DNA from 3 places in the Cupriavidus sp. C2SS-8b genome. Region 1 is predicted to be linked to each of the others. Evidence: predicted binding sites of a transcription regulator. Region 1 holds the regulator's gene; each other region holds the start of a gene.
What was found. The regulator FNR, encoded in region 1, switches genes on or off when oxygen is low (the NO sensors DNR and NnrR bind a similar motif). The targets are predictions, from matches to a motif close to TTGATNNNNATCAA.
Positions count from the first base shown of each region.

Region 1 (7,958 bases):
GTTCTTGTTCACGGCCATTGCGGGGCGGCTCTTCTGTGGCTATGCGTGTCCACAGACGGTCTACACCGAAATATTCATGTGGATCGAGCGGCATGTCGAAGGCGACCGTTTCGCGCGGATCCGTCTGGATGGCGATCCGTGGAGCTTGCGCAAATTTCGCCTGAAGGCGACCAAGCACTCGCTGTGGATACTGGTCGCGCTGTGGACGGGCTTCACGTTCATTGGTTACTTCGCGCCGATACGCGAGCTTGGCGGTCAGGTCCTGAGCTTCTCGCTGGGGCCGTGGCAGGCGTTCTGGATGCTCTTTTACGCCTTCGCGACGTGGGGCAATGCGGGCTTCATGCGCGAGCAGGTGTGCAAGTACATGTGCCCGTATGCGCGATTCCAGAGTGTGATGGTCGATCGGGACACCTATGTGGTGACCTACGACGTCGGGCGCGGCGAGCCGCGCGGGAGCCGGTCGCGCAAGGTGGATCATCATCAGGCCGGGCTTGGTGACTGCGTCAACTGCAGCATTTGCGTGCAGGTGTGTCCGACAGGCATTGATATCCGTGACGGGCTGCAGTACGAGTGCATTGGTTGCGGCGCCTGCATCGATGCCTGCAATCAGGTCATGGACAAGATGGACTACCCGCGCGGGCTGATCCGGTACACGTCCGAGAACGCCATGCGCAAGGCACTGTCAGCCGCGGTGGCCCGCAAGCGGCTGGTGCGGCCGCGGACCATCATCTACTCGGTCATCTGGCTGGTGATGGTGGCGGGTTTCGTGGCGTCGCTAGCGCTGCGCACGCCGTTGAAGGTCGACATCATCCGCGATCGCGGGGCGTTGGGGCGTGAGGTGGATGGACGCTGGATCGAGAACGTCTATCGACTGCAGTTGATCAACACCACCGAGGCACCCATGCGCATCAGCGTGCGGGCCGAAAGTGACGATCTGAAGAACCTGACGGTCGAGTACGATCCCGACGCGAAGGCCCTGGCGCCGACGTCGAACAAGCTGGTGCCGATCCGGATTCGCGTGCCGATCGACGATGCCGCGCAAGGTACGCACAAGATCAGCGTGACGGTGACAAGCGAAGGTTCGGGGCAGGGTAGTGCGCAAATCAGGCAATCTACCAGTTTCATCGTGCCGCGCAATTTGTGATGCTAAGGGCGGTGCAGCGCATTGGCGCTGTGCCGGTCCAACCGCGAGCGCCTCGGTGAGGCGCCGACGAAGGGGGCAAGACGATGCAAGAAAGCAATCCGTGGTGGAAGGAGCCGTGGCCGTGGCTGCTGATGAGCGGCCCGTTGCTGGCCATAGTGGCTTGCGGCGTGACCATCTGGCTGGCTTCCACCCATCCTGACCGGCCGGTGGTCGAAGGCGTGTCCCGGCATGGCCTGGTCGTCGAGAAGGCGGAAGGGATCCCTGGCAATGCCAAGGCACCGCAAGCGAGGCGGCCATGAGGCTGCGCTGGCTGATGTGGGTACTGTGGCCGGCGTTCCTGATGGCCGGGGTGGCCACGGCAACGGTGTTTTCTGTGGTGGATCCCGGAGATCTGAATTTCTTCGGCCAGCCGATCGAGGCGTCGCGAGAGGCTATCTATACGATCGGGTTCTTGCTGGCCTGGGTATTCTGCGCGTTGTCCAGCGGACTGACGCTCTACACCATGCCGACGAAGCTCAGCGAAACGGACGAACTGGAGTGATTGGGCTGAAGCGGACCGCCTTGCCAGACAAGGCGGTCAGACCGCCTCAGCAGGAGCGGCTGTAGACTTGCTTGATGCCTTCCATGTCGACGAGCTTGACGTGGCGTTGACGGATCTGGATCAGGCCGGCCTCGGCGAATCGCGAGAACAGTCGGCTGACCGTTTCGAGTTTCAATCCGAGATAGCTGCCGATTTCTTCCCGGCTCATGCGCATGACGAACTCGGTCGACGAATACCCGCGTGCGGACAGGCGCTCTGACAGGTTGATCAGGAACGCGGCAAGGCGCTCTTCGGCACGCATGGACCCCAGCGTGACGAGCATGAGTTGATCATGCGATATTTCCTTACCCATCAGTCGCAGGAACTGCTGCTGCAGCGATGGCAGATCCATGGACAGCGCCTGAAGATCGGCCATGCGTACGACGCATACTTCCGTGTCTTCAAGCGCGGTGGCATCCGAGGCGTGCTGCATTTCACCCAGGCCGTCGAGGCCGACCACTTCGCCAGGCAAATGGAAGCCGGTGATTTGCGAGCGGCCGTCTTCCGTGGTGACATGCGTCTTCAGGGTGCCGAAGCGAATGGCATAAACCGCAGTCAGCGGATCGCCCATGCGGTACAGGGTTTCGCCCTTGTGGACACGGACGCGCTCTTGCACCAGGGTATCCATCTTTTGCAGATCCTGCTGGCTCATGCCCACCGGCAGGCACAGTTGCCCCATGCCGCAAGTGGAGCAACGGGGCGACATCTCGGTGACGGGGATGGATGTTAGCAATTGGAACCTGCAAGGAATGAGCGGCGAGGGCGCAATGCATGCATTTTAACGCGCGATGTGATGCGGTAGGGAGTTGCAATTGACTTTTGGTGTGCTTCTCAGTGTTTTCATGCTTGCCTTGCTGGGGGGCTTTCATTGCGCTGCCATGTGCGGTGGCGTTGCCCTCGCAGTCGAGCAGCGCGCCGCGGGCGTGCCGATTGCCGTGGTGCGGCGTCCCCAAGACTGGCTCCTGGAGTTGCTGGTGATGCATGTCGGCCGGATTTCCACCTACATGCTGCTCGGTGCGATGCTGGGGGCGGTGGGGGCGACGGCCTGGCGTCAGGATTACCTGCCCGTTCAACGGTGGCTATTCGGCGCCGGGAGCGCCATGCTGCTGGTATCTGGCTGGCGCCTGATACGCGGCGAAGCGTTTTCCATCGTGTGGCTGGAAAGGTTTGGCGCGCGCGCGGGGGCCGCCATTGCCGGAAGCTTCGGCCGGCTTCGCCGCAAAACTCCGGCGACGGCGGCGCGAAGCGGTGGTCTGGTGCGCCGCTATGGCATGGGCATGGCGTGGGGGCTCGTGCCCTGTGGCATGGTCTACGGTGCGCTTGCCCTCGCGTTACTGGCCGGCAATGCGCCCTCGGGAGCACTGGTAATGGGCGCGTTCGGGCTTGGCACGTTACCGAATTTGCTGGCGCTATCCAGCTTTTCGGGGCTGCTGCGCGCTTGGGCGCGCCGCCGTTGGGTCAGGATGGGGGCTGGATTGGCGGTCATGGTCTTCGGCGGCCTGGGAATCGGTCGAGCGGTGTTATTGCCACATTCGCTGGCCGAGCATGGTTTCTGCCTGGTGTTTTGAAGCCACCGTGAGGGCGCGGGAGTGCGCGGTGGTTGCAGGCGGATGCGGGAATGCCATACAATCGCCTGCATTGCGGTATCGCGCGGCGTGTTTCCGAGCGGCGCCTGGCAGCCCTTCCAAAAAAGGGGCGCGTCCGGGGTTTCGGGCAATGAGCCGACATTTCGGCGCCGAACCCTTCCGCAGTCCATCCGGTTCATAATATCTGTTCAAAAGTCCGGCTGGCTCTGCGACCGAGGTGCGGTCATTGCTGGCCCTGATCCCGATATTCGTTTTTCTTGCGGCCCAGGCGGACGTTCGCCGGAAGCCATGTCCGCCCATGTGGGCGCGTGCAAGAGGTTCGTGCACTGGTACTTGCCGGTGACCGGGCAATCTCCTGCTGGAACACACCCGGCAAATCGAAGCAAAAGAAGGTGCACGGTCTCGAAGCGAAACGCTTTCGGGTTTGCTGCGCGATGAGATGGCGGTGGCAATCGCACCGTTGAATCCACAATGTCCAGGGCTCCGGATTCGTCCCTGAGCAGGTGCAAAGACAGGCTGCACACCCAACATGAATACCCAAGAGGCGAAGATCGTCCTCGAGACTGCGCTGATCTGTGCGCAGGAGCCCTTGCGCGTGAGCGACCTGCGTCGTCTGTTTGCAGACGATGTCGGCGCGGACACTGTCCGGGTCCTGCTTGATGAGTTGCGCCAGGACTGGCGCCAGCGCGGGGTCGAGTTGGTGGCACTGGCCAGCGGCTGGCGTTTCCAGAGCCGGCCTGAGATGCGGGAATACCTCGATCGGCTCAATCCCGAGAAGCCTCCCAAGTATTCGCGGGCCGTCATGGAAACGTTGGCGATCATTGCTTATCGTCAGCCGGTAACGCGTGGCGACATCGAGGAAATCCGTGGTGTGACGGTTAGCACGGAGGTGGTCAAGAAACTGGAAGACCGCGGCTGGATCGAGGTCATCGGCCACCGCGATGTACCAGGACGACCGGCGCTCTATGCGACCACCAAGGCTTTCCTGGACGATCTGGGTTTGCGTACGCTGGATGAGCTGCCTCCGCTCGAAGACGCCCAGGCGCAATCGCAGGCGGCACTGCTGGACCAGCAGGCAATCGATTTTGAAGAGATGGCAACGGCGCTGCCGGTGGCCGGCGACGAAGAGGCCTTCCCTGAGCCGGAGCCGGTTACGCCGGCTGGTGAGTCGATCGATGCCGCCAAGCTTGCCGGCGCGGCTCCGGCTGCTGGCGGCGAACCCGCTGACGAGGCCGGGGCCGTCGAGCAGGCCAGCGCCGACGCCATGCACGTGGCAGATCTCGCGTCGGCTGTGACCGAGGCAAATGGCTTCCATGCCGAAAGCACGCCGGACAACCAGGAAGGCGGCAATTCATCCAGCGGCAATTCATCCGGCGACGATACTGCGCCGCCGCACGCGAGCGAGCACGATGATGAGCGCGTGCCCAACTGAACCATATGCAACATCCGATAGTGAATACTTTGTCTGATTCCGTTGAACAAGACACCCGGTCAGCCGGGACACCGGCTGCCGACGGCGCAGCAGAATCCGGGTCAGGCACCGATACGGCGCCGCGCCGGAAAGGGCTGAGACGCGGCTTGCGCAACCTGGTGGCTTCGCGCCGGCAGGGCGGGCAGGACCGAGACGGCAATCGCGCCGAAGGAGCCGAGTCTGGCGCCCAGGCTGATGCGGGCGAGAGCAGGCCTGCCGGCGAACCCGGCGGTCGTGCGGCCCAGCGTGGCCGCGGCAAGCGCAAACCGAACCGGGCGGAAAATGCGCCGGCCCGGGAAGGCGGCCAAGCTGGACAGGAACGCGGCGACAAGGGCGAGCAGGCAGGCCGCAAGCGCAAGCCGCAGGGCCAGCGCACTGCCAGGGCCACGCCGGAAGGCGACGCCCAGTCGACGGGTCGGCAGCAGGGTCCGCGCAAGGGTGGGCAGCCGCAACGGAAGGGGCCGGCTGGTCCCGAGAAGGCGGCCGCGAGCAGCGAGGACTTGTTCCGCTTCGTTATCTCGGATCAGTACGACCAGGAAGATACGGTTATCCCCCGCACCAAGGCCAAGCCGGTGCGCGAACTGTCCGCGGACGACGATGCGCCGAAGCTGCATAAGGTCCTGGCTGAAGGCGGCCTGGGCTCGCGCCGCGAAATGGAAGAACTGATCTTGCAGGGCCGCGTTTCCGTTAACGGATTGCCCGCGCATATCGGCCAGCGGATCCTGCCGGCCGATCAGGTCCGGGTGAATGGCAAGCTGATCCATCGCAAGATTTCTTCCAAGCCTCCGCGCGTTCTGCTTTACCACAAGCCGGCCGGCGAGATCGTGAGCCAGTCGGATCCCGAGGGCCGTCCGACCGTGTTCGACAGCCTGCCGCGCATGAAGACCGGCAAGTGGGTCGCGGTGGGCCGCCTGGATTTCAATACCGAAGGCCTGCTGATCTTTACGACTTCGGGCGACATTGCCAATCGCTTCATGCATCCCCGCTATGGCGTGGAGCGCGAATACGCGGTGCGTACGCTGGGTGAGTTGGCGGAAGCCGATCGCCAGCGCCTGCTCCATGGCATCAAACTCGATGACGGCGAGGCCAATTTCCTGCGCATTGCCGATGGTGGCGGCGAAGGTGTGAACCAGTGGTATCACGTGGCGCTGACCGAGGGACGTAATCGTGAGGTGCGCCGCATGTTCGAAGCGGTGGGCCTGACGGTGTCGCGCCTGATTCGCACGCGTTACGGGCAGTTCCTGCTTCCGCGCGGCCTGAAGCGTGGCCGTTGGCAGGAGCTGGAGGCGACGGAAGTCAGGACGATGATGGATGCCATCGGCCTGAAGGTGCCGGGCAGGGGTGAGCAGCAGGGTGGCAAGGGCATGACCAAGGTCGGTGGGCGCAAGCAGCGCACCGAGGCGGCAATTGCCGGCATGCCCATGCATACTGGTATGGATGGCCTGCCGCGCGTCGATAAGGGCGGCGCGGGCCGCGGCCAGCCCGATCCGATGCGGACGTCGATGGGCTACATCAGCCACGGCCCCACCGTGCTGACGTCCCACGCCGCTAATCTGGGCGGCGGGCGCGGACAGGGTGGCGGACGCTCGGGCGGCGGCGGTCGTGGCGGTGCGGGTGGCGCGGGCCTCGGTGGCCAGGGCCGACCTCAGCGCCGCGGTGGCGATGTCAATGGCAATGTGATGCCGAAGGCTGCAAAGGGCGGTGGCGGTAATCGCTCGGGACGCAGCAAGGGTGGCGCCGCCGGTGGTGGTGGCGGCACCCGGGGCGGTAATCGCGGCGGTAACCGCTAAGCGGTAGCCCTGGCGGCGATTCGCTGCCGGGGCTCGATCAGGCGCCGATACATGCCCTTTTGCCTTTTGGACATAATCTGCGTATAATTAAAGTCTATTCAAAAAGTCATCCTCCCAGAGGATGGGCGAATGATGGGCATTGCGCCCATTTTTTTTTGGTTCGCCCGTTTGACGCATGTGCGCCGGAGGCTGACTGGCAGGTGGCTGTGCCCATGTCGTCCCAGGCGGGGCAGGCAAGCCAGCCTGTCCTGGTGTTGATGGCCATTACTTGGGAATACAGTGCATCTGGCAGATTTGATCGAAACCACCCTTAACGGCATGGGATACGAGCTGGTTGAGCTCGAACGTGCTCCGGCCGGACTGTTGCGTGTCTATATCGATCAGCCTGAAACCGGCATCGTCATCGAGGATTGCGAGAAGGTGAGCCGGCAGTTGACGCACGTGTTGACCGTCGAGAATGTCGATTACGAACGGCTTGAAGTCTCCTCGCCGGGGTTGGACCGGCCGCTGAAGAAGCTAGCCGACTATGCCCGCTTCGCCGGGGCGGAAGCGCGCGTGACGCTGCGCCTGCCCGTCAATGGGCAAAAGAACTTCACAGGCATTCTGCAAGAGCCGACGGGTGAGGCTGGCGCCGAGAAGGTTGGCCTGGAGTTCGAGGGCAAGGACGGTCCGGCGCTGCTGGAGTTCACGGTATCTGATGTCGACAAGGCACGCCTGGTGCCGGTAATCGACTTCAAAGGAAATCAAAGAAAAGGGAACAAGCAATGAGCCGCGAAGTTCTGTTGCTCGTCGATGCGCTTGCGCGTGAAAAGAACGTCGACAAGGATGTGGTATTTGGCGCGCTGGAGGCTGCACTGGCCTCCGCGACCAAGAAGCGTTTCGAGGAAGACGTGGATATCCGTGTCGCGATCGACCGCGAATCGGGCGAGCATGAGACGTTCCGCCGCTGGCTTGTCGTCCCTGACGATCAGGGCCTGCAGGAGCCGGACAAGGAAATCCTGCTGTTCGAGGCACGCGACGACAACCCGAGCATCGAGCTGAACGACTATGTCGAGCAGCAGATCGAGTCCGTCGAATTCGGCCGTATCGGCGCCCAGGCGGCGAAGCAGGTGATCCTGCAGCGCATCCGCGACGCCGAACGCGAGCAGATCCTGAATGACTACCTTGATCGCGGCGAGAAGATCATGACCGGTACGGTCAAGCGCGCCGACAAGAAGGGCCTGATCGTCGAATCCGGTCGCGTGGAAGCGCTGCTGGCACGTGACCAGATCATCCCGAAGGAAAACCTGCGCACCGGCGACCGTGTCCGTGCGTATATCCTGAACGTGGATCGTGCGGCCCGCGGCCCGCAGATCGAACTGTCGCGCACCGCGCCCGAGTTCCTGAT
Region 1 is NZ_CP172716.1:2,131,785-2,139,742, reverse strand. It holds gene ccoG (cytochrome c oxidase accessory protein CcoG) at 1-1,144, shown strand, start outside; gene ACIGJB_RS09900 (FixH family protein) at 1,228-1,443, shown strand; gene ACIGJB_RS09895 (hypothetical protein) at 1,440-1,685, shown strand; gene fnr (fumarate/nitrate reduction transcriptional regulator Fnr) at 1,732-2,457, opposite strand; gene ACIGJB_RS09885 (sulfite exporter TauE/SafE family protein) at 2,537-3,292, shown strand; gene scpB (SMC-Scp complex subunit ScpB) at 3,840-4,742, shown strand; gene rluB (23S rRNA pseudouridine(2605) synthase RluB) at 4,748-6,571, shown strand; gene rimP (ribosome maturation factor RimP) at 6,851-7,339, shown strand; gene nusA (transcription termination factor NusA) at 7,336-7,958, shown strand, end outside.

Region 2 (7,958 bases), 1.5 Mb from region 1:
GCGAGGCATCTGGTGCCAGCGTGGTATCGGTCGGATCGCACAGCCCGGCCAGCGTCATGGCACGCGCGTGCTCTTCGGCGGCGGAGGCCTCGGCGCGCTCGGCAATCACACTGTAGAGCGACAGCGTCTGGCAGCGTGAAGCCGTGTAGTACGCCGCCACGGCGCCGATCATCGAGGGCAGCAGCAGCGCCGGGGCCAGCGTCATCTCGAACACCATCAGCACCGACATCAGCGGCGCCTGGCTGGTCGCCGCAAGAAAGGCGCTCATGCCGACCAGCGGCAGCACCGGCGAGGCCGGTGCGCCGGGCACCACGGCCTGCATGACGATCGCCAGCAACTGGCCCAGCGCCGCGCCGACGAACAGCGAAGGCGTGAACACGCCGCCGACCGCGCCGGAGCCCATGCTGATGACCGTCGCGGCCAGCTTGGCCAGCAGCACCAGGCCCACCGAAACCGTCAGCGGCTGTTCCTGCAGGATGGTCTGGATCGTCGAGAAGCCATTGCCGACGACTTCGGGCACGGCCATGGCCAGCACGCCCACCAGCGCGCCGCCCAGCGCCAGCCGCGCCACTGGGCCGCCGGGCACCTGCGCGAAGCGCCCGCGCGCCTTGCTCGCGGCGCGCAGGAACAGCGCGCCAACGATGCCCGCGGTCACGCCGAGGCCTGCCGCGGCCAGTATCAGCTGCGGGCGCAGGTCCGGGTCGATGTGCAGGCCCGGATACAAGGGCTGCAGCCCGCCGTGCCACTGGCTGACCATGGCGCCTGCCACCGAGGCCAGGAACAGCGGCATCAGCCGTTGAACTGCCAGTGCGCCAAACACCACTTCGGCGACGAACACGGCGGCAGAGAGGGGCGTGTGGTAGACCGTCGCAAGGCCGGCGGCTGCGCCGCAGGCGGTCAGCATGCGGCGCATATTCGATGCGCCATCGGGCCGGCCGATGCGTGTCGATGGAAACAGCGAGCCGCACAGCGCGGCGAGCTGGATCATCGCGCCTTCCTTGCCGACGGAACTGCCGCTGACGATGGAGCAGAACGACGACAGCGAGCGCAGCAGCGTGACGCGCACCGGCAGGCGGCCGCTGCCGTTGGCCACGGCTTCCATGTAATCGGTCGCGCCGCCGCTGCCGGCGAACCGGTTGGCCGCGGAAAGCAGCAGGCCGGCCAGAGCGCCGCCGGCTGCCGGCACCACGATGCGCCAGGCCAGCGCGAGGCCCGCAAACACGGCGACGACGTCCGCGTCGCTGGAGAAGATCACAACGCCGGCCCGTTCGAGGGCTTCCTTGAACAGGGTGGTCGCTATGGCTGCCAGAATGCCGACCGGAATCGCCGCGAACAGCGTGACTTCCTGGTCTTCGAGGAATCGGAACCGCATCGGTGCTTGCATCGGTCGCGCTACCGCGCGCCGTGGTCCAGAACAGGTGGTGGCCGCATGATAGCGCAGCGCCACACCCGGGCGCGCGTACCGGTGTGGATCAGCCGGCGCCCCATGCCCATGTGCCGAATAGGTTTGCCCGCGGCTGTTACACTACCGACCTTCGTAAGCGGATGCCGCCGGCCCCCGCTTCGCCGGTCCCCCGACCGGTGTTGTTTCAGATCTCACAGGTCGCCTGCTGGCTGGCGCGCCCAGCGCGCAGCAGACGGCCGAAGCATCCATTCATGTCTTTCTCCGAACTCGGCTTGTCCGACAAGCTTGTGCGGGCCGTGGCCGAACAGGGCTACACCACCCCGACTCCCATCCAGGCCCAGGCAATTCCCGCCATCCTCAAAGGCGGCGACTTGCTTGCCGGTGCCCAGACCGGTACCGGCAAGACCGCCGGCTTCACGCTGCCGATGCTGCAACTGCTGTCGGAATCCGGCGCGCAGCGCCCGGGCCGGCCGGTGGTGCGCGCGCTGGTGCTGACCCCCACGCGCGAGCTTGCCGCGCAGGTGGAAGAAAGCGTGCGCAACTACGGCAAGCACCTCAAGCTGCGCTCGATGGTCATGTTCGGCGGGGTCGGCATCAACCCGCAGATCGAACAATTGCGGCGCGGCGTGGACATCGTCGTGGCAACGCCTGGCCGTCTGCTCGACCATGTGTCCCAGCGCACGATCGACCTCTCGCACGTCGAATTGCTGGTGCTCGATGAAGCCGACCGCATGCTCGACATGGGCTTTATCCACGACATCCGCAAGGTGCTCAACGTGCTGCCGCCGAAGCGCCAGAACCTGCTGTTCTCGGCCACGTTCTCGGACGAGATCCGCGGGCTGGCGGACCGGCTGCTGAACAACCCGGCTTCGATCGAGGTCGCGCGCCGCAACACCACGGCCGAGACCGTCGAGCAGCGCGTCTACCCGGTGGACCGCGAACGCAAGCGCGAACTGCTGGCACACCTGGTGCGCCAGCATGACTGGCACCAGGTGCTGGTGTTCACGCGCACCAAGCACGGCGCCAACCGCCTGGCCGAGCAGCTGACCAAGGATGGCCTGTCGGCGCTGGCGATCCACGGCAACAAGAGCCAGTCGGCACGCACGCGCGCGCTGTCGGAATTCAAGGCCGGCACGCTGCGCCTGCTGGTGGCGACCGATATCGCCGCGCGCGGCATCGACATCGACCAGTTGCCGCACGTGGTCAACTTCGACCTGCCCAACGTGCCCGAGGACTATGTGCACCGCATCGGCCGTACCGGCCGCGCGGGCGCGGAGGGCGAGGCGATCTCGCTGGTCTGCGTGGACGAGCACGGCCTGCTGCGCGATATCGAACGCCTGATCAAGCGCAAGTTGGAGCAGACGGTACTGCCCGGCTTCGAGGTGGATCCGAGCATCGCGGCGGAGCCGATCCAGAAGGGCCGCCAGCAACGTGGCCAGGGCGGCGGCGGACAGGGCGGTGGACGTGGCCGCGCCCAGCCCAAGGCGGCTACGCCGGCGCAGGCACAACCGCGCCAGCGTCCTGCCCAGAATGCGCCGCGTGGCGGCGCGGGCCATGCCGGCGGCGAATCCGCCCGTGGCCAGGGTGGCGCGAGCCGCAATGCCGCGCCGGCCCAGTCGCGCAGCCAGCCACGCAGCGGCGCCCAGTCGCGGCCGATGCAGGAAGGCGCTGGCGCTCCCGCACGCAACCGTCGCCCGGCGCAGGCCGCGCTGCTTGGCGGCACGCCGGCCAAGCGCGGGCGCTGAGCCCTCCAGGCCCGAAGGCATGAGCGCACATCAGGCATCCGGCGACAGCGGCATCCCGTTCGCGGGGCTGACGCCCGAGCTGATCCTCGATGCGCTCGAGTCGGCGGGCATGCGCCCTGACGGCCGGCTGCTGGCACTCAACAGCTACGAGAACCGGGTCTGGCAGATCGGCATCGAGGACGCCGCGCCCGTGGTGGCCAAGTTCTACCGGCCTGGCCGTTGGACCGATGCCGCCATCCTGGAAGAGCATGCGTTCGTGCAGCAGCTCGCCGATGCCGAGATTCCCGCAGTCCCGGCGCTGGCCGGACCGGACGGCAGCACGCTGCAGCGCCACGCAGGTTTCCGCTTCGCCGTCTTTGCCCGCTGCGGCGGCCGCGAACCCGCGCTGGACCGCTCCGACACGCTGACCTGGCTTGGCCGCTTCATCGGGCGCATCCACGCCGTGGGTTCTACCCATGCGTACCAGGCGCGGCCGGTGCTCGACGCGCAGACCTTCGGCGTGGCATCGCGCGACTGGCTGATCGCGCACGACTGCATCCCGGCCGATCTGCGCGAACCGTGGCAGGCGGTGGTGGACCTTGCGCTGGACGGCGTGCGCCGCTGCTATGACCGCGCCGGCGACGTGCGCCTGCTGCGCGTGCATGGCGACTGCCATCGCGGCAACGTGCTGTGGATCGACGGCGATGATGCCCGGTCCACCGGCCTCGCCGCCGCAGGTCCGCATTTCGTGGATTTCGACGACAGCCGCATGGCGCCCGCCGTGCAGGACCTGTGGATGCTGCTCGAAGGCGACCGCGCCGCCATGCAGGACCAGCTGGCCGATATCGTCGCGGGCTACGAAGACTTTGCCGAGTTCGCGCCACGCGAACTGTGGCTGGTGGAAGCGCTGCGCACGCTGCGGCTGCTCCATTACAGCGCCTGGCTGGCCAGCCGCTGGCGCGATCCCGCCTTCCCGGCGGCGTTCCCGTGGTTCGGAACGGCGCGCTACTGGCAGGACCGCATCCTGGAATTGCGCGAGCAAGTCGCGCTGATGGAAGAAGCGCCCCTGTGGGGCGCCTGAGACTCTGCTGAAACGGTGCGGTAGCGGTCGGCCCGCCCCCGCTCAGGCCTTTTCGGGCGCCTTGACCAGCAGCACCGGGCAGGGCGCCTGCGCCAGCACGCGGCCGGCCACGGATCCGATCACCGCATCAAAGAACGAACCCCGGCCGTGCGTCCCCATGACGATAGCCTGAGCATCCGCCGAGCGCGCGTAGGCGACGATGCGCTCCGGTGCGAACCCGTGCAGCGCATGGCGCTCGAACGGAATGCCGGCCGCGGACAGGATCTCGCACACGCCGGCCATGGCCTTGTCGCTGGCCTCTTGATGCCAGGCATCGATGGTTTCCTTGCTGACAAAGGCGCGGACCTGTCCGCTGACTTCGGGCGCGACGTGCACCACATGGACGGTAAAGCCGCTTTGCAACAGCTTCCCTTCGGCGATGAAGCGGGCGGCCGCGTCGCTGAAGGCCGATCCGTCGGTGGCGAGCACGATATTGGTCATGGCGGGAATCTCCTGGAGGGGGCGCTGAACGGACACGCCAGGTTATAGGATAGGCAGGATCGGCGCCGCGGATCGATGAAGCGGCGGCGAGCCGTCCGTCACCATCATGGCAGCAAGTCTTTCGCCACAATCCGATTTAGATCAAGTGACTCGGAAATTTCCTTTCGCGGAAATGCAGCAGGATATGTCAAGGCGCCTGACACATTTAGCCATTGCCGCCCACTGGTAACCCCGCTTAGCATGTGCCCAGCCCGGCTGGCGCTGCCGTGATATGGCGCCCGGCCTTTCTACCCCAGAACATCAGGCGATCCGGCGGGCCGGACGCCCAGACGGAGACAGCAAACATGAGCGAAAGCGGCAACCTCCTGCCACTGCGTGGCGTCAAGGTAGTGGAATTCGAAGGGATCGGTCCGGGCCCGCTGTGCGGTGCCATGCTGGCTGGCCTGGGCGCGGAAGTTACGCTGGTGGCCCGTCCGGTCGCCCCGGATGCCCGGCGGATCCTGCGCGGCCAGAACGTGCCGGCCGAGATGGAACTCGAGCATGGCAAGACCGTGGTGCAGCTCAACCTGAAGTCTCCGGAGGACGTGGCTAAGGCGCTGGACCTGGTGGCCGGCGCCGACGCGCTGATCGAAGGGTTGCGCCCCGGCGCCATGGAGCGCCTGGGACTGGGTCCGGCGCAATGCCATGCGCGCAACCCGCGCCTGGTCTACGGCCGCATGACCGGCTGGGGCCAGACTGGCCCGCTCGCGCAGAGCGCCGGGCATGACTTGAACTACATCGCGCTGACCGGCCTGCTGTCGATGGCCGCGCGTGACGGCGCGCTGCCGATGGTGCCGCCTACGGTCGTCGGCGATGCCACGGGAGCGCTCGGCCTGGCGTTCGGCATCACCAGCGCCATCCTGCATGCGCGTTCGAGCGGGCAGGGCTGCGTGGTGGATGCGGCGATCACCGATATCGTCGCCATGCTTGGCTCGCTGGTGCAGGTGTCGCGCGCGGCCGGCACGCTGGGCGGCCCGCAGCCCAGCGCCTTCCATGACTCCCCGTTCTACGACGTTTATGCGTGTGCCGATGGCCGCGCCATCACGCTCGGCGCGCTCGAGCCGCAGTTCTACCGCGAACTGCTCGAGCGCCTCGAACTCACGGACATCGATCCGGCCGCGCAGTATGACCGTGCGCAGTGGCCGACGGTGAAGGCGCGCATCGCCGCGCTGATCGCTTCGCGTCCCAGCACGCACTGGGAATCGCTGCTCGGCGGCACCGACGTCTGCTTTGCCCGCGTGCTCACGCTGGACGAAGCGGCACGCCACCCGCACAACCAGGCCCGCGGCACCTACCGCCTGCACCGCCAGGGCGATCGCGAAGTCGCGCGCTCCACGCCGGCACCGCGCTTCTCGCCGGCCAAGCCGTCCTGAGCGCGAGCTGACCGCGTGGCGGGTGGGCGTATAGCCCGCCCGGGACGCAGAAATTCTCCAGCTCATTTGCGACAAGTACGCATGCAAATGCAGCCGTTTCGCCGATCCGGCGTGGAGCCCACGACCTAATCTTCGCGGTAGTCCCTTCAACAAGGAGCCGCGCGTTGGATCCCACCTCGTTCGATGAAGCCCTGATCGTCGATGCACGGCCCGCGCCGCCGGGCGAGGCATCGTGGCAAATCGTGCAAGCGCTCGGCGCGCGCCGGACGATGCTGGCCGACAACGTGCGGCTGGCCCGGCAGCTGGTGCGTGATCGCCAGCCCCGGCTGGTCGTGATCGAGCTGGACACGCTGGGCCAGGCCGGCATCGCGCTGATCAGGCGGCTGGCCACCGGCTATCCGGCGGTGCGGCTGCTGGTGTTGTCCGACAGCGATGCCACGATGGCGCCGGTGCAGGCGCTGCGCGCGGGCGCCCATGGCTTCGTGCCGCGCCAGCGGGACCTGGCGGAAATGGTCCAGGCCGCGCAGGGCGTGATGTCGGGCTACCTGGTGTTTCCCACGCAGACGCTGGAAGCCGCACGCCTGCTGCGCCTGCCGTCTGCCGGCAGGCTGGCGCGGCTGACCGAGCGCGAACTCATGGTGCTCCAGTACCTGGCGCGCGGACACTCGAACAAGGAGATCGCCGCGCTGCTGCTGATCAGCAGCAAGACCGTGAGCACCCATAAGACCAACATCATGTGCAAGCTGAATGTGGAGTCCGTCGTCGAGATGGTCGACTGTGCGCGCCGGTACCGGTTGCTGTGATGGAGTCCCGGTAGGTCGGGTGCCACCGGGCCACGCCGAGGAGCCAGGACCTGTCCTTAGATGGCCGGCGTCATAATGGATGACCTTGCAGGTGGGCGAATCCGCATTTCACGCCGTGCGCGGGCTGCTTCGCAGCCACACGCCCCGCGCAATACTGGGCGCTGCCCGCCCTGTGTATAGAATATGAACATGACCACCGTTCACGATAACGACGACAAGCATGCTGCTGAGGAGTCGGGCCACAATGACCCGAGGACGATGCACGCCCGCAAGTTCCGCCGTTATCGAACTGAAGACGGCATTCCAGTGGAAGTTCTCTACAAGATGCTGCGCGAGCAATCCGCGGACGGGCGCGACGCCGCCAAAACGCCGTGGGCGCTAATCTTCACAGCCGTGGGGTCCGCTCTCGCGGTCATCTTCACGGCGTTGACTTACATGTCATCGAACACCCAGGACAAGGTCGACCGTGGCACTGCGCCGCTGAACGTGCAGATCAGCGAAATGGACAAGCGCATCACTGGCCGACTCGACTCCAATGACAAGGTGCTCGAGAAGGTCAATGCGCGCCTCGATTCGATCGACGGCCGCCTGAGCACGATCGAGCTGCGCCTGGAGCGCATCGACAGCAAGCTCACGAAGTAACTTCCGTCCTGCGCCTTGCAGGCTCGCCCGCACCACCTCCTGGGGCTTGTAGCGCCGCACCCTTATGCTGAACCGTGCGCGGCAAACCAAAGCAAAAAGCCGCGAACCCTTTCGGGAGCGCGGCTTTTCAAATAGATGGTGGCGAATCAGGGACTCGAACCCCGGACCTGCGGATTATGATTCCGTCGCTCTAACCGACTGAGCTAATTCGCCAACAGAGACCGCTATTTTACCGAGAATTTACGACCTGTCAACACCTCTTTGAAAAGATGATGACACGGGCGTGAAAAGAAAAACCGGCAGGCTTTGCGGCCTGCCGGCTGGAGCGACCGATTACCGGATCGGTCTTGCCTCAAAGGGTTGGCTCAGTCGTTCGCGTAGATATCCACGTCCTTGGTTTCGCGCACGAAC
Region 2 is NZ_CP172716.1:595,397-603,354, forward strand. It holds gene ACIGJB_RS02740 (ClcB-like voltage-gated chloride channel protein) at 1-1,372, opposite strand, end outside; gene ACIGJB_RS02745 (DEAD/DEAH box helicase) at 1,657-3,150, shown strand; gene ACIGJB_RS02750 (serine/threonine protein kinase) at 3,170-4,210, shown strand; gene ACIGJB_RS02755 (universal stress protein) at 4,253-4,690, opposite strand; gene ACIGJB_RS02760 (CaiB/BaiF CoA transferase family protein) at 5,035-6,102, shown strand; gene ACIGJB_RS02765 (LuxR C-terminal-related transcriptional regulator) at 6,267-6,905, shown strand; gene ACIGJB_RS02770 (hypothetical protein) at 7,089-7,547, shown strand; tRNA gene ACIGJB_RS02775 (tRNA-Met) at 7,684-7,760, opposite strand; gene ACIGJB_RS02780 (MFS transporter) at 7,913-7,958, opposite strand, start outside.
Region 2: a site for FNR is predicted at 4,822-4,835, ahead of ACIGJB_RS02755 (universal stress protein). Genes of this name have one in related genera too.

Region 3 (7,958 bases), 350 kb from region 1:
GCAAACGCGGCTGGCTTGCCGCGGCAGCTGCGGCGGCGGCCGGCCTGTGTTCCACCGTGCTGCCATGGCGGGCGCCCATCGCCCCCGTCGCGCCGACCGAGTCTGGCTTTTATTCGGCCGCGACACTGGAACGCGGACGGCTGGTAGCCGCTGCCGGCGACTGCGCGGTCTGCCATACCGCACCGGACGGCGTGAAGAATGCCGGCGGCCTGGCACTGGAAACGCCGTTCGGTACGGTCTACAGCACCAACATCACGCCCGATACTGAGACCGGTATCGGCAACTGGTCGTTCGCCGCCTTCGAGCGCGCCATGCGCGAAGGCATCCATCGCGATGGCCGCCGACTGTACCCGGCGTTTCCCTATACGGCGTTCGCGAAGATCAGTGATGCCGACATGCAGTCGCTGTACGCGTACCTGATGTCAGCCGAGCCGGTGAAGACCAGCGTGCCACGCACCGAACTGGCCTTCCCGTTCAATATGCGTCCCCTGCTGGCCGGCTGGAATCTGCTGTTCCACCGCAACGAGCAATTCAAGCCGGATGCCTCGCGCTCCGCGCAATGGAATCGTGGCGCTTACCTGGCCGAAGGGCTGGGCCACTGCAGCGCCTGCCATTCGCCGCGCAATGCACTGGGCGGAGAGAAAGGCGGTCGTCACTACCTCACCGGCGGCACTGCCGAAGGCTGGGATGCGCCCGCGCTGACCGCGCTGTCGCGCGCACCGGTCCCGTGGACTGAAGACGCCTTGTTCACCTATCTGCGCGGCGGCTACGCGGTGCACCACGGCGCCGCCGCCGGGCCAATGGCCCCTGTGGTGGAAGAGCTGGCGCTGCTGCCCGAATCCGACGTGCGCGCGATTGCGCATTACGTCGCGTCGTTCAGCGCGCCACCGCCCGCGCCTGCACAGATCACCGCGCAGGCCGTGCAATACGAGCAACGCAGCGCAGAAGCGGCCAGATCGCTGGGCGGCACTGCAGCGCGCCTGTACCAAAGCGCGTGCGCCGTGTGCCACCAGTCGGACCAGGGCATCCGCCAGTTCGGTGTGAAGCCGTCGCTGGCACTGAACACGAACCTGCACAGCGACCGGCCCGACAACGTGATCCAGGTCCTGCTGCAAGGCATGCCGGCACCGCCGAACAGCACGCTGGGCGCCATGCCGTCCTACGCGGACAGTCTCGACGACACGCAGATCACGGCCCTTGCGCAATACCTGCGTGCGCGCTTCGCCCCCGACAAGCCCGCGTGGCAAGACGTGCAAGCCACCGTTGCGCGGTTGCGCGCTGCGCCCGCGCACTGACAGACGAGACCCGCGCGGCGCGCGGGAAAACCCCGAGGAGAAAACCGCAGATCGGCCTTGCCGGCCCTTTTCATGTAGCTTACGCTGAACGATCATGTAGCACGCACTACATTAGCGCGAAACAGAGCATGCAGCGGTGCACAGCGGCACAAGGACCGCGCACCACGATGACGTGCCACGATAAATACAAGACCGAAATCCACCAAGGGTAGACAATAAGGAGTCCACGATGACGTATCCGCATCAGCCCCGCATGGCAAGAGTGCGCCCGGCATAGTTCTCGCTTCGCCAGATTGCAGTCCCCCAGCGTTACGTTGCAATCGGCGGCGCGACAGCATCACGCGTCTGTCTGGACCCGCGCGGGTCCGCCCCCCCTGCTTCGTCAGACGTGTGCTTCCGGGTTCAGGAACCAGCCCTCTAATAGACTGTTAGACAGGTAGACAACATGTCGTCATCCATTTCATCCATGCCTTCCACGCCCCTCGCCGAAGCGTCGATCAGCGCTGCCCCGCCGTCGAACGCGAGGACTGCAAGCTCCCAGACCATCACCATCGAGGAAGGCATTCGCGCCGCCGGCGTCGGCCGCTTCCAGTACCGGCTGTTCGTCATCTTCGGGCTGGTCTGGCTCGCCGACGCGATGCAGGTACTGTCGATCGGCTTCACCGCGCCCTCGATTGCCAAGACCTTCGGCATTCCCGTTCCGACTGCGCTGCAGAGCGGGACGCTGTTCTTTGTCGGGATGCTGATCGGCGCGTTCATGTTCGGCCGCCTGGCCGACCGCATCGGCCGCCGGCCCGTGCTGATGATGGCGGTGGTCATCGACGCCATCTGTGGCGTCGCGTCCTCGTTCGCACCGGATTTCCAGTGGCTGCTGGTGCTGCGTTTCCTGACCGGCATCGGCGTCGGCGGCACGCTGCCGGTCGACTACACCATGATGGCCGAGTTCCTGCCCTCCGACCGCCGCGGCCGCTGGCTGGTGCTGCTGGAATCGTTCTGGGCCGTGGGCACGATCCTGCTCGCCATCCTGGCGCTGATTGCCGTTTCGCACGGCGATGCAGCGTGGCGCCTGATCTTCCTGGTCACCGGCATCCCGGCGTTGGTCGGCCTGGTCTGCCGCTTGTACGTGCCCGAGTCTCCGCTCTACCTGAACAAGTCGGGACGCTCGGCCGAAGCCCGCGCCGTGCTGCAGCGTGTTGCCGCCGCCAATCGCGTTTCGGTTGAAATCGGCACGCTGGAACCGCAGAAGATGGAGCGCAAGTCGGTGCTGGCGCTGTTCGAGACCGGCTTCCGCCGCCGCAGCATCAGCCTGCTGGTGGCGTGGGCGCTGATCTCGATCGCCTACTACGGTGTCTTCGTCTACCTGCCGGTGAAGCTGGCGGGCCAAGGCTTCGGCTTCATGCGCGGCCAGGTCTTCCTGATCTTGCTGGCGCTGGTGCAACTGCCGGGCTTCGCACTCGCGGCGCATGGCGTCGAGCGCTGGGGCCGCAAGCCGACGCTGATCGGCTTCCTGCTGCTCAGCGCCGCGGGCTGCATGCTGTACAGCCTGGGCCAGTCGCCGACGCTGGTGGTCGGCTCCACCCTGCTGATGAGCTTCTCGCTGCTCGGCACCTGGGGCGCGCTCTACGCCTTCACGCCGGAGGTGTATCCGACCGACCTGCGCGCCAGCGGGATGGGCACGGCGGGCGCCATGGCGCGCTTCGGCGGCCTGTTCGCGCCGGCCATCGTTGCCCCGGTCATGGCCACGCATTTCACGCTGGCCCTGGTGCTGCTCTCGTCGTTCCTGGCCGTGGCGGCGCTCGCGATCTATATGGTCGATATCGAATCGAAGAACCGCGCGCTTGACTGACAGACGGGTTCGCAAGGCAAGCTCGGAAACGTAGCGACAGGCATGGGCCGCCGCAGCCGCGCGGCGGCCCGCTTCCATTACAATCGCGCTACCACGGCGCGGCGTCCCGGTTCACAAGACCGGGGCCGCCCGCTTCACCCTCTCCCGCCGAGCCTTCGCCGCCGCCATGAAACAAGACCCGCGTTTCCCCAGCCTGTACATCCTCGACCACCCGCTGATCCAGCATAAGCTCTCGCATATGCGCGACCGGGACACGTCCACGCGCACGTTCCGCGAGCTGCTGCGCGAGATCACGTTGCTGATGGGCTACGAGATCACGCGCCACCTGCCGCTGACCACGCGGCATATCGAAACGCCGCTAGTGCCGCTGGAAGCCCCCGTCATCGCCGGCAAGAAGCTGACCATCGTGCCGGTGCTGCGCGCCGGCGTCGGCATGAGCGATGGCCTGGTGGAGTTGATCCCGTCGGCGCGGATCGGGCATATCGGTGTGTATCGCGACGATCAGCATCGCCCGGTGGAATACCTGGTGCGCCTGCCTGACGTGGAAGACCGCAGCTTCATCCTGTGCGATCCGATGGTTGCCACCGGCTATTCCGCCGCGCATGCCGTCGATGTCCTGAAGCGCCGCGGCGTGAAGGACGACGCCATCACTTTCGTCGCCCTGGTGGCGGCACCGGAAGGCGTGGAGGTGTTCCAGAAGGCGCATCCGAACGTGAAGCTGTTCGTCGCCTCGCTCGACAGCCACCTCGACGAACACGCGTACATCGTTCCGGGCCTCGGTGACGCGGGCGATCGTTTGTTCGGCACCAAGAACTGACCTTGCAGCGGGCGGCTGCCCGCTCGCTATCTTTCCCGCTGTCGCGAGCTTGATCCTACTCAATGGCTCGCGCGGTGCGGCTCCCTACACTCGACGTCGCACCGCAAATGCGTGCAACCCGTCGAACTCTCACAGGGAGAACCGCATGGAAGCCTTCAAGATCCTCTTTACGACCAGCACCGGGCTGATGAGCCTCGGCGTCATCGTCTTTATCATCGGCATGGCGTGGTTCTTCGCGCGCCTGTTCAGCCGCAAGATGCGCGAAGACGCGGCCGCCGCCAAGGCCGCCGCGGGAAACCGGTCGGCATCGCAGACCGGCACGCATTGAGCAGCGCTTACTTTTTCTTGCCACCGCCCAGCAGGCTGCCCAGCACGCCGCGGATCAGTTCGCGGCCGACCTGGGAGCCCACGGTACGCGCGGCCGACTTGGCCATCGATTCCAGGATGGAATCGCCCCGGCCGGTCTTGCCGGTACCCTTGGTCAGCGAGCCGAAGATCTCGCCGGCGGTACCCAGCCAGCCGCCTTCTTCGGCCGGCGCACCGGCCGTTGGCTTCTGCGCCGTGGCGCCGCCGCCACCGCCACTATTACCCACCGGCGCCACGCTGCCGCGCAGCTTCTCGTAGGCCGACTCCCGGTCGATCGTCTTTTCGTAAGTCCCCGCCACCAGCGACGTCGCGATCAGCTGCTTGCGTTCGTCATCGGTAACCGGGCCGATGCGGCTGCCTGGCGCCAGCACCCAGGCGCGCTCGGTCACGCCCGGCGTGCCATTGGCATCGAGCAGCGACACCAGCGCCTCGCCCACGCCCAGTTCGCCGATGACCTTCTCCACATCGAGCTTCGGGTTGGCGCGCATGGTGGTGGCCGCCACCTTGACCGCCTTCTGGTCGCGCGGCGTGAATGCGCGCAAGGCATGCTGCACGCGGTTGCCAAGTTGGCCCAGCACCGTATCCGGGATATCGGCCGGATTCTGCGTGACGAAGTACACGCCAACGCCCTTGGAGCGGATCAGTCGCACCACCTGCTCGATCTTGTCGAGGAGCGCCTTGGGCGCATCGTTGAACAGCAGGTGCGCCTCGTCGAAGAAGAAGACGAGCTTGGGCTTGTCGAGGTCGCCGGCCTCGGGCAGCTTCTCGAACAGCTCGGACAGCATCCACAGCAGGAACGTCGCATAGAGCTTGGGCGAGTTCATCAGCTTGTCGGCCGCCAGGATGTTGACCACGCCCTGGCCCTTGTCGGTCTGGAGGAAGTCTTCCAGGTTGAGCATCGGCTCGCCGAAGAACACATCCGCGCCCTGCGACTCCAGCGCTACCAGGCCACGCTGGATCGCGCCGATCGAGGCAGCCGAGATATTGCCGTACTCCGTCGTGAACTGCGCCGCATTGTCGCCCACGTGCTGCAGCATGGCACGCAGGTCCTTGGCGTCGAGCAGCAGCAGGCCATTGGCATCGGCAATGCGGAACACCAGGTTGAGCACGCCCTGCTGGGTATCGTTCAGCTCCAGCATGCGCGACAACAGCAGCGGCCCCATGTGCGAGACGGTGGCCCGCACCGGATGCCCCTTTTGGCCGAATACGTCCCACAGCGTGGTCGGGCAACCGCCCCAGGCCGGCTCCGGCAGGTTCAGTTCCTCCAGCCGCGCCTTGAGTTTGTCCGAGGGCTGGCCCGGCATGGAAATGCCGGTCAGGTCACCTTTGACGTCGGCCATGAAGACTGGCACGCCCAGCCGGGAAAACCCCTGCGCCAGCGTCTGCAGGGTTACGGTCTTGCCGGTACCGGTGGCGCCGGTGATCAGTCCGTGCCGGTTGCCCATCTGCGGCAGCAGGGCCAGTTCGTGCTCGGCGTTCTTGGCGATCAGGATAGGTTCGGCCATGGTGTCTTGGATCGGGAAGCGTGGCGGACAGCCACGGGCGCGGCACGGACAGGGCCGCGTGATAAAATCACGGGCTGATTATAGCCAGCAGCCGGGTCAATCCGTCACCCGGCGCGGCCGCTTCTACCGCGCTATACCACGCTGTACGGCGCCCGCAAGCTGCAGCCTTCCCGCACAACCTCACGTTTTCCGCTTCGGAGAGAATCATGGCCGGTCACTCGAAATGGGCCAATATCAAACATAAGAAGGCCGCCGCAGACGCCAAGCGCGGCAAGATCTGGACCCGCCTGATCAAGGAAATCACCGTTGCCGCCAAGCTCGGCGGCGGCGATGTCGACTCCAACCCGCGCCTGCGCCTGTCCATGGACAAGGCGATGGACGCCAACATGCCCAAGGACAACATCCAGCGCGCGATCCAGCGCGGCGTGGGTGGCCTGGAAGGCGCGAACTACGAGGAAATCCGCTACGAGGGCTACGGCCTGAGCGGCGCCGCGATCATTGTCGACTGCCTGACCGACAACCGCGTGCGCACCGTGGCCGAAGTCCGCCACGCGTTTTCCAAGCACGGTGGAAACATGGGGACCGAAGGCTCGGTGGCCTTCATGTTCACCCATTGCGGCCAGTTCCTGTTTGCCCCGGGCACGCCGGAAGACAAGCTGATGGATGCCGCGCTCGAAGCCGGCGCCGACGACGTGGTCACCAATGACGACGGCTCGATCGAAGTCACCTGCCCGCCGAACGACTTTTCCGCGGTCAAAGCGGCCCTGGAAGCCGCCGGCTTCAAGGCCGAAGTGGCCGACGTGGTGATGAAGCCGCAGAATGAAGTCGAGTTCACGGGCGACGACGCGGCGAAGATGCAGAAGCTGCTGGACGCCCTGGAAAACCTCGATGACGTGCAGGAAGTCTTCACCAACGCGGTCATCGAAGAGTAAGTAGACTTAGTTAGCCCTCGGGCGGCAGCACGATCGAGCTGCCGCCTTTTTGCATGCGTATCTTTTCTGGCAGTGGATCATGAAAGTATTGGTTGTCGGCTCGGGTGGACGTGAACACGCGCTGGCCTGGAAATTAGCCCAGTCCCCCAAGATTCAGGTGGTGTACGTGGCACCAGGCAATGGCGGGACCGCGCTCGACAAGCGCCTGCAGAATGTTCCGCTGACGGATCCGCAAGTGCTGGCCGCCTTTGCCGAGCGCGAAGGCGTGGCCTTCACCGTGGTCGGCCCCGAAGCGCCGCTGGCCGCCGGCATCGTGGACGTGTTCCGCGGCAAGGGCCTGCGCATCTTCGGCCCGACCCAGGCTGCGGCACAGCTCGAGTCGTCGAAGGACTTCGCCAAGGCCTTCATGCACCGCCACGGCATTCCGACCGCGGCCTACCAGACCTTCGCCGACGCCGCCCAGGCGCACGCCTACATCGACGCGCAAGGCGCGCCGATCGTGATCAAGGCCGATGGCCTGGCGGCTGGCAAGGGCGTGGTCGTCGCCATGAACCTGGAAGAAGCGCACGCCGCCGTCGACATGATGCTGGCCGACAACAAGCTTGGCGATGCCGGTGCGCGCGTGGTGGTCGAGGAGTTCCTGGAAGGCGAGGAAGCCAGCTTTATCGTGCTGGTCGACGGCAAGAACGTGCTCGCGCTGGCGACCAGCCAGGACCACAAGCGCCTGCTGGACGCCGATGCCGGCCCCAACACCGGCGGCATGGGCGCCTACTCGCCCGCGCCGGTGGTCACGCCCGCGCTGCATGCGCGCGCGCTGCGCGAGATCATCGTGCCGACCGTGCGCGGCATGGAAAAGGACGGCATTCCGTACACGGGCTTCCTGTACGCCGGCCTGATGATCGACAAGGACGGCAACCTGAAGACGCTGGAATTCAACTGCCGCATGGGCGACCCGGAAACCCAGCCGATCATGGCGCGCCTGAAGACTGACCTGGTCGACGTGATGGACGCCGCCGTGTCGGGCAAGCTCGACGAAGTCGAACTGGACTGGGACCGCCGCACCGCGCTGGGCGTGGTGATGGCAGCCTATGGCTACCCCGACTCGCCGCGCAAGGGCGATGCCATCACCGGCATCCCGGCCGAAACCGACGACAGCGTGACCTTCCACGCCGGCACCACGCTCAAGGACGGCACGCT
Region 3 is NZ_CP172716.1:2,481,814-2,489,771, forward strand. It holds gene ACIGJB_RS11500 (c-type cytochrome) at 1-1,295, shown strand, start outside; gene ACIGJB_RS11505 (MFS transporter) at 1,741-3,141, shown strand; gene upp (uracil phosphoribosyltransferase) at 3,308-3,958, shown strand; gene ACIGJB_RS11515 (DUF3149 domain-containing protein) at 4,104-4,286, shown strand; gene ACIGJB_RS11520 (helicase HerA-like C-terminal domain-containing protein) at 4,294-5,829, opposite strand; gene ACIGJB_RS11525 (YebC/PmpR family DNA-binding transcriptional regulator) at 6,036-6,761, shown strand; gene purD (phosphoribosylamine--glycine ligase) at 6,841-7,958, shown strand, end outside.
Region 3: a site for FNR is predicted at 4,008-4,021, ahead of ACIGJB_RS11515 (DUF3149 domain-containing protein). Genes of this name have one in related genera too.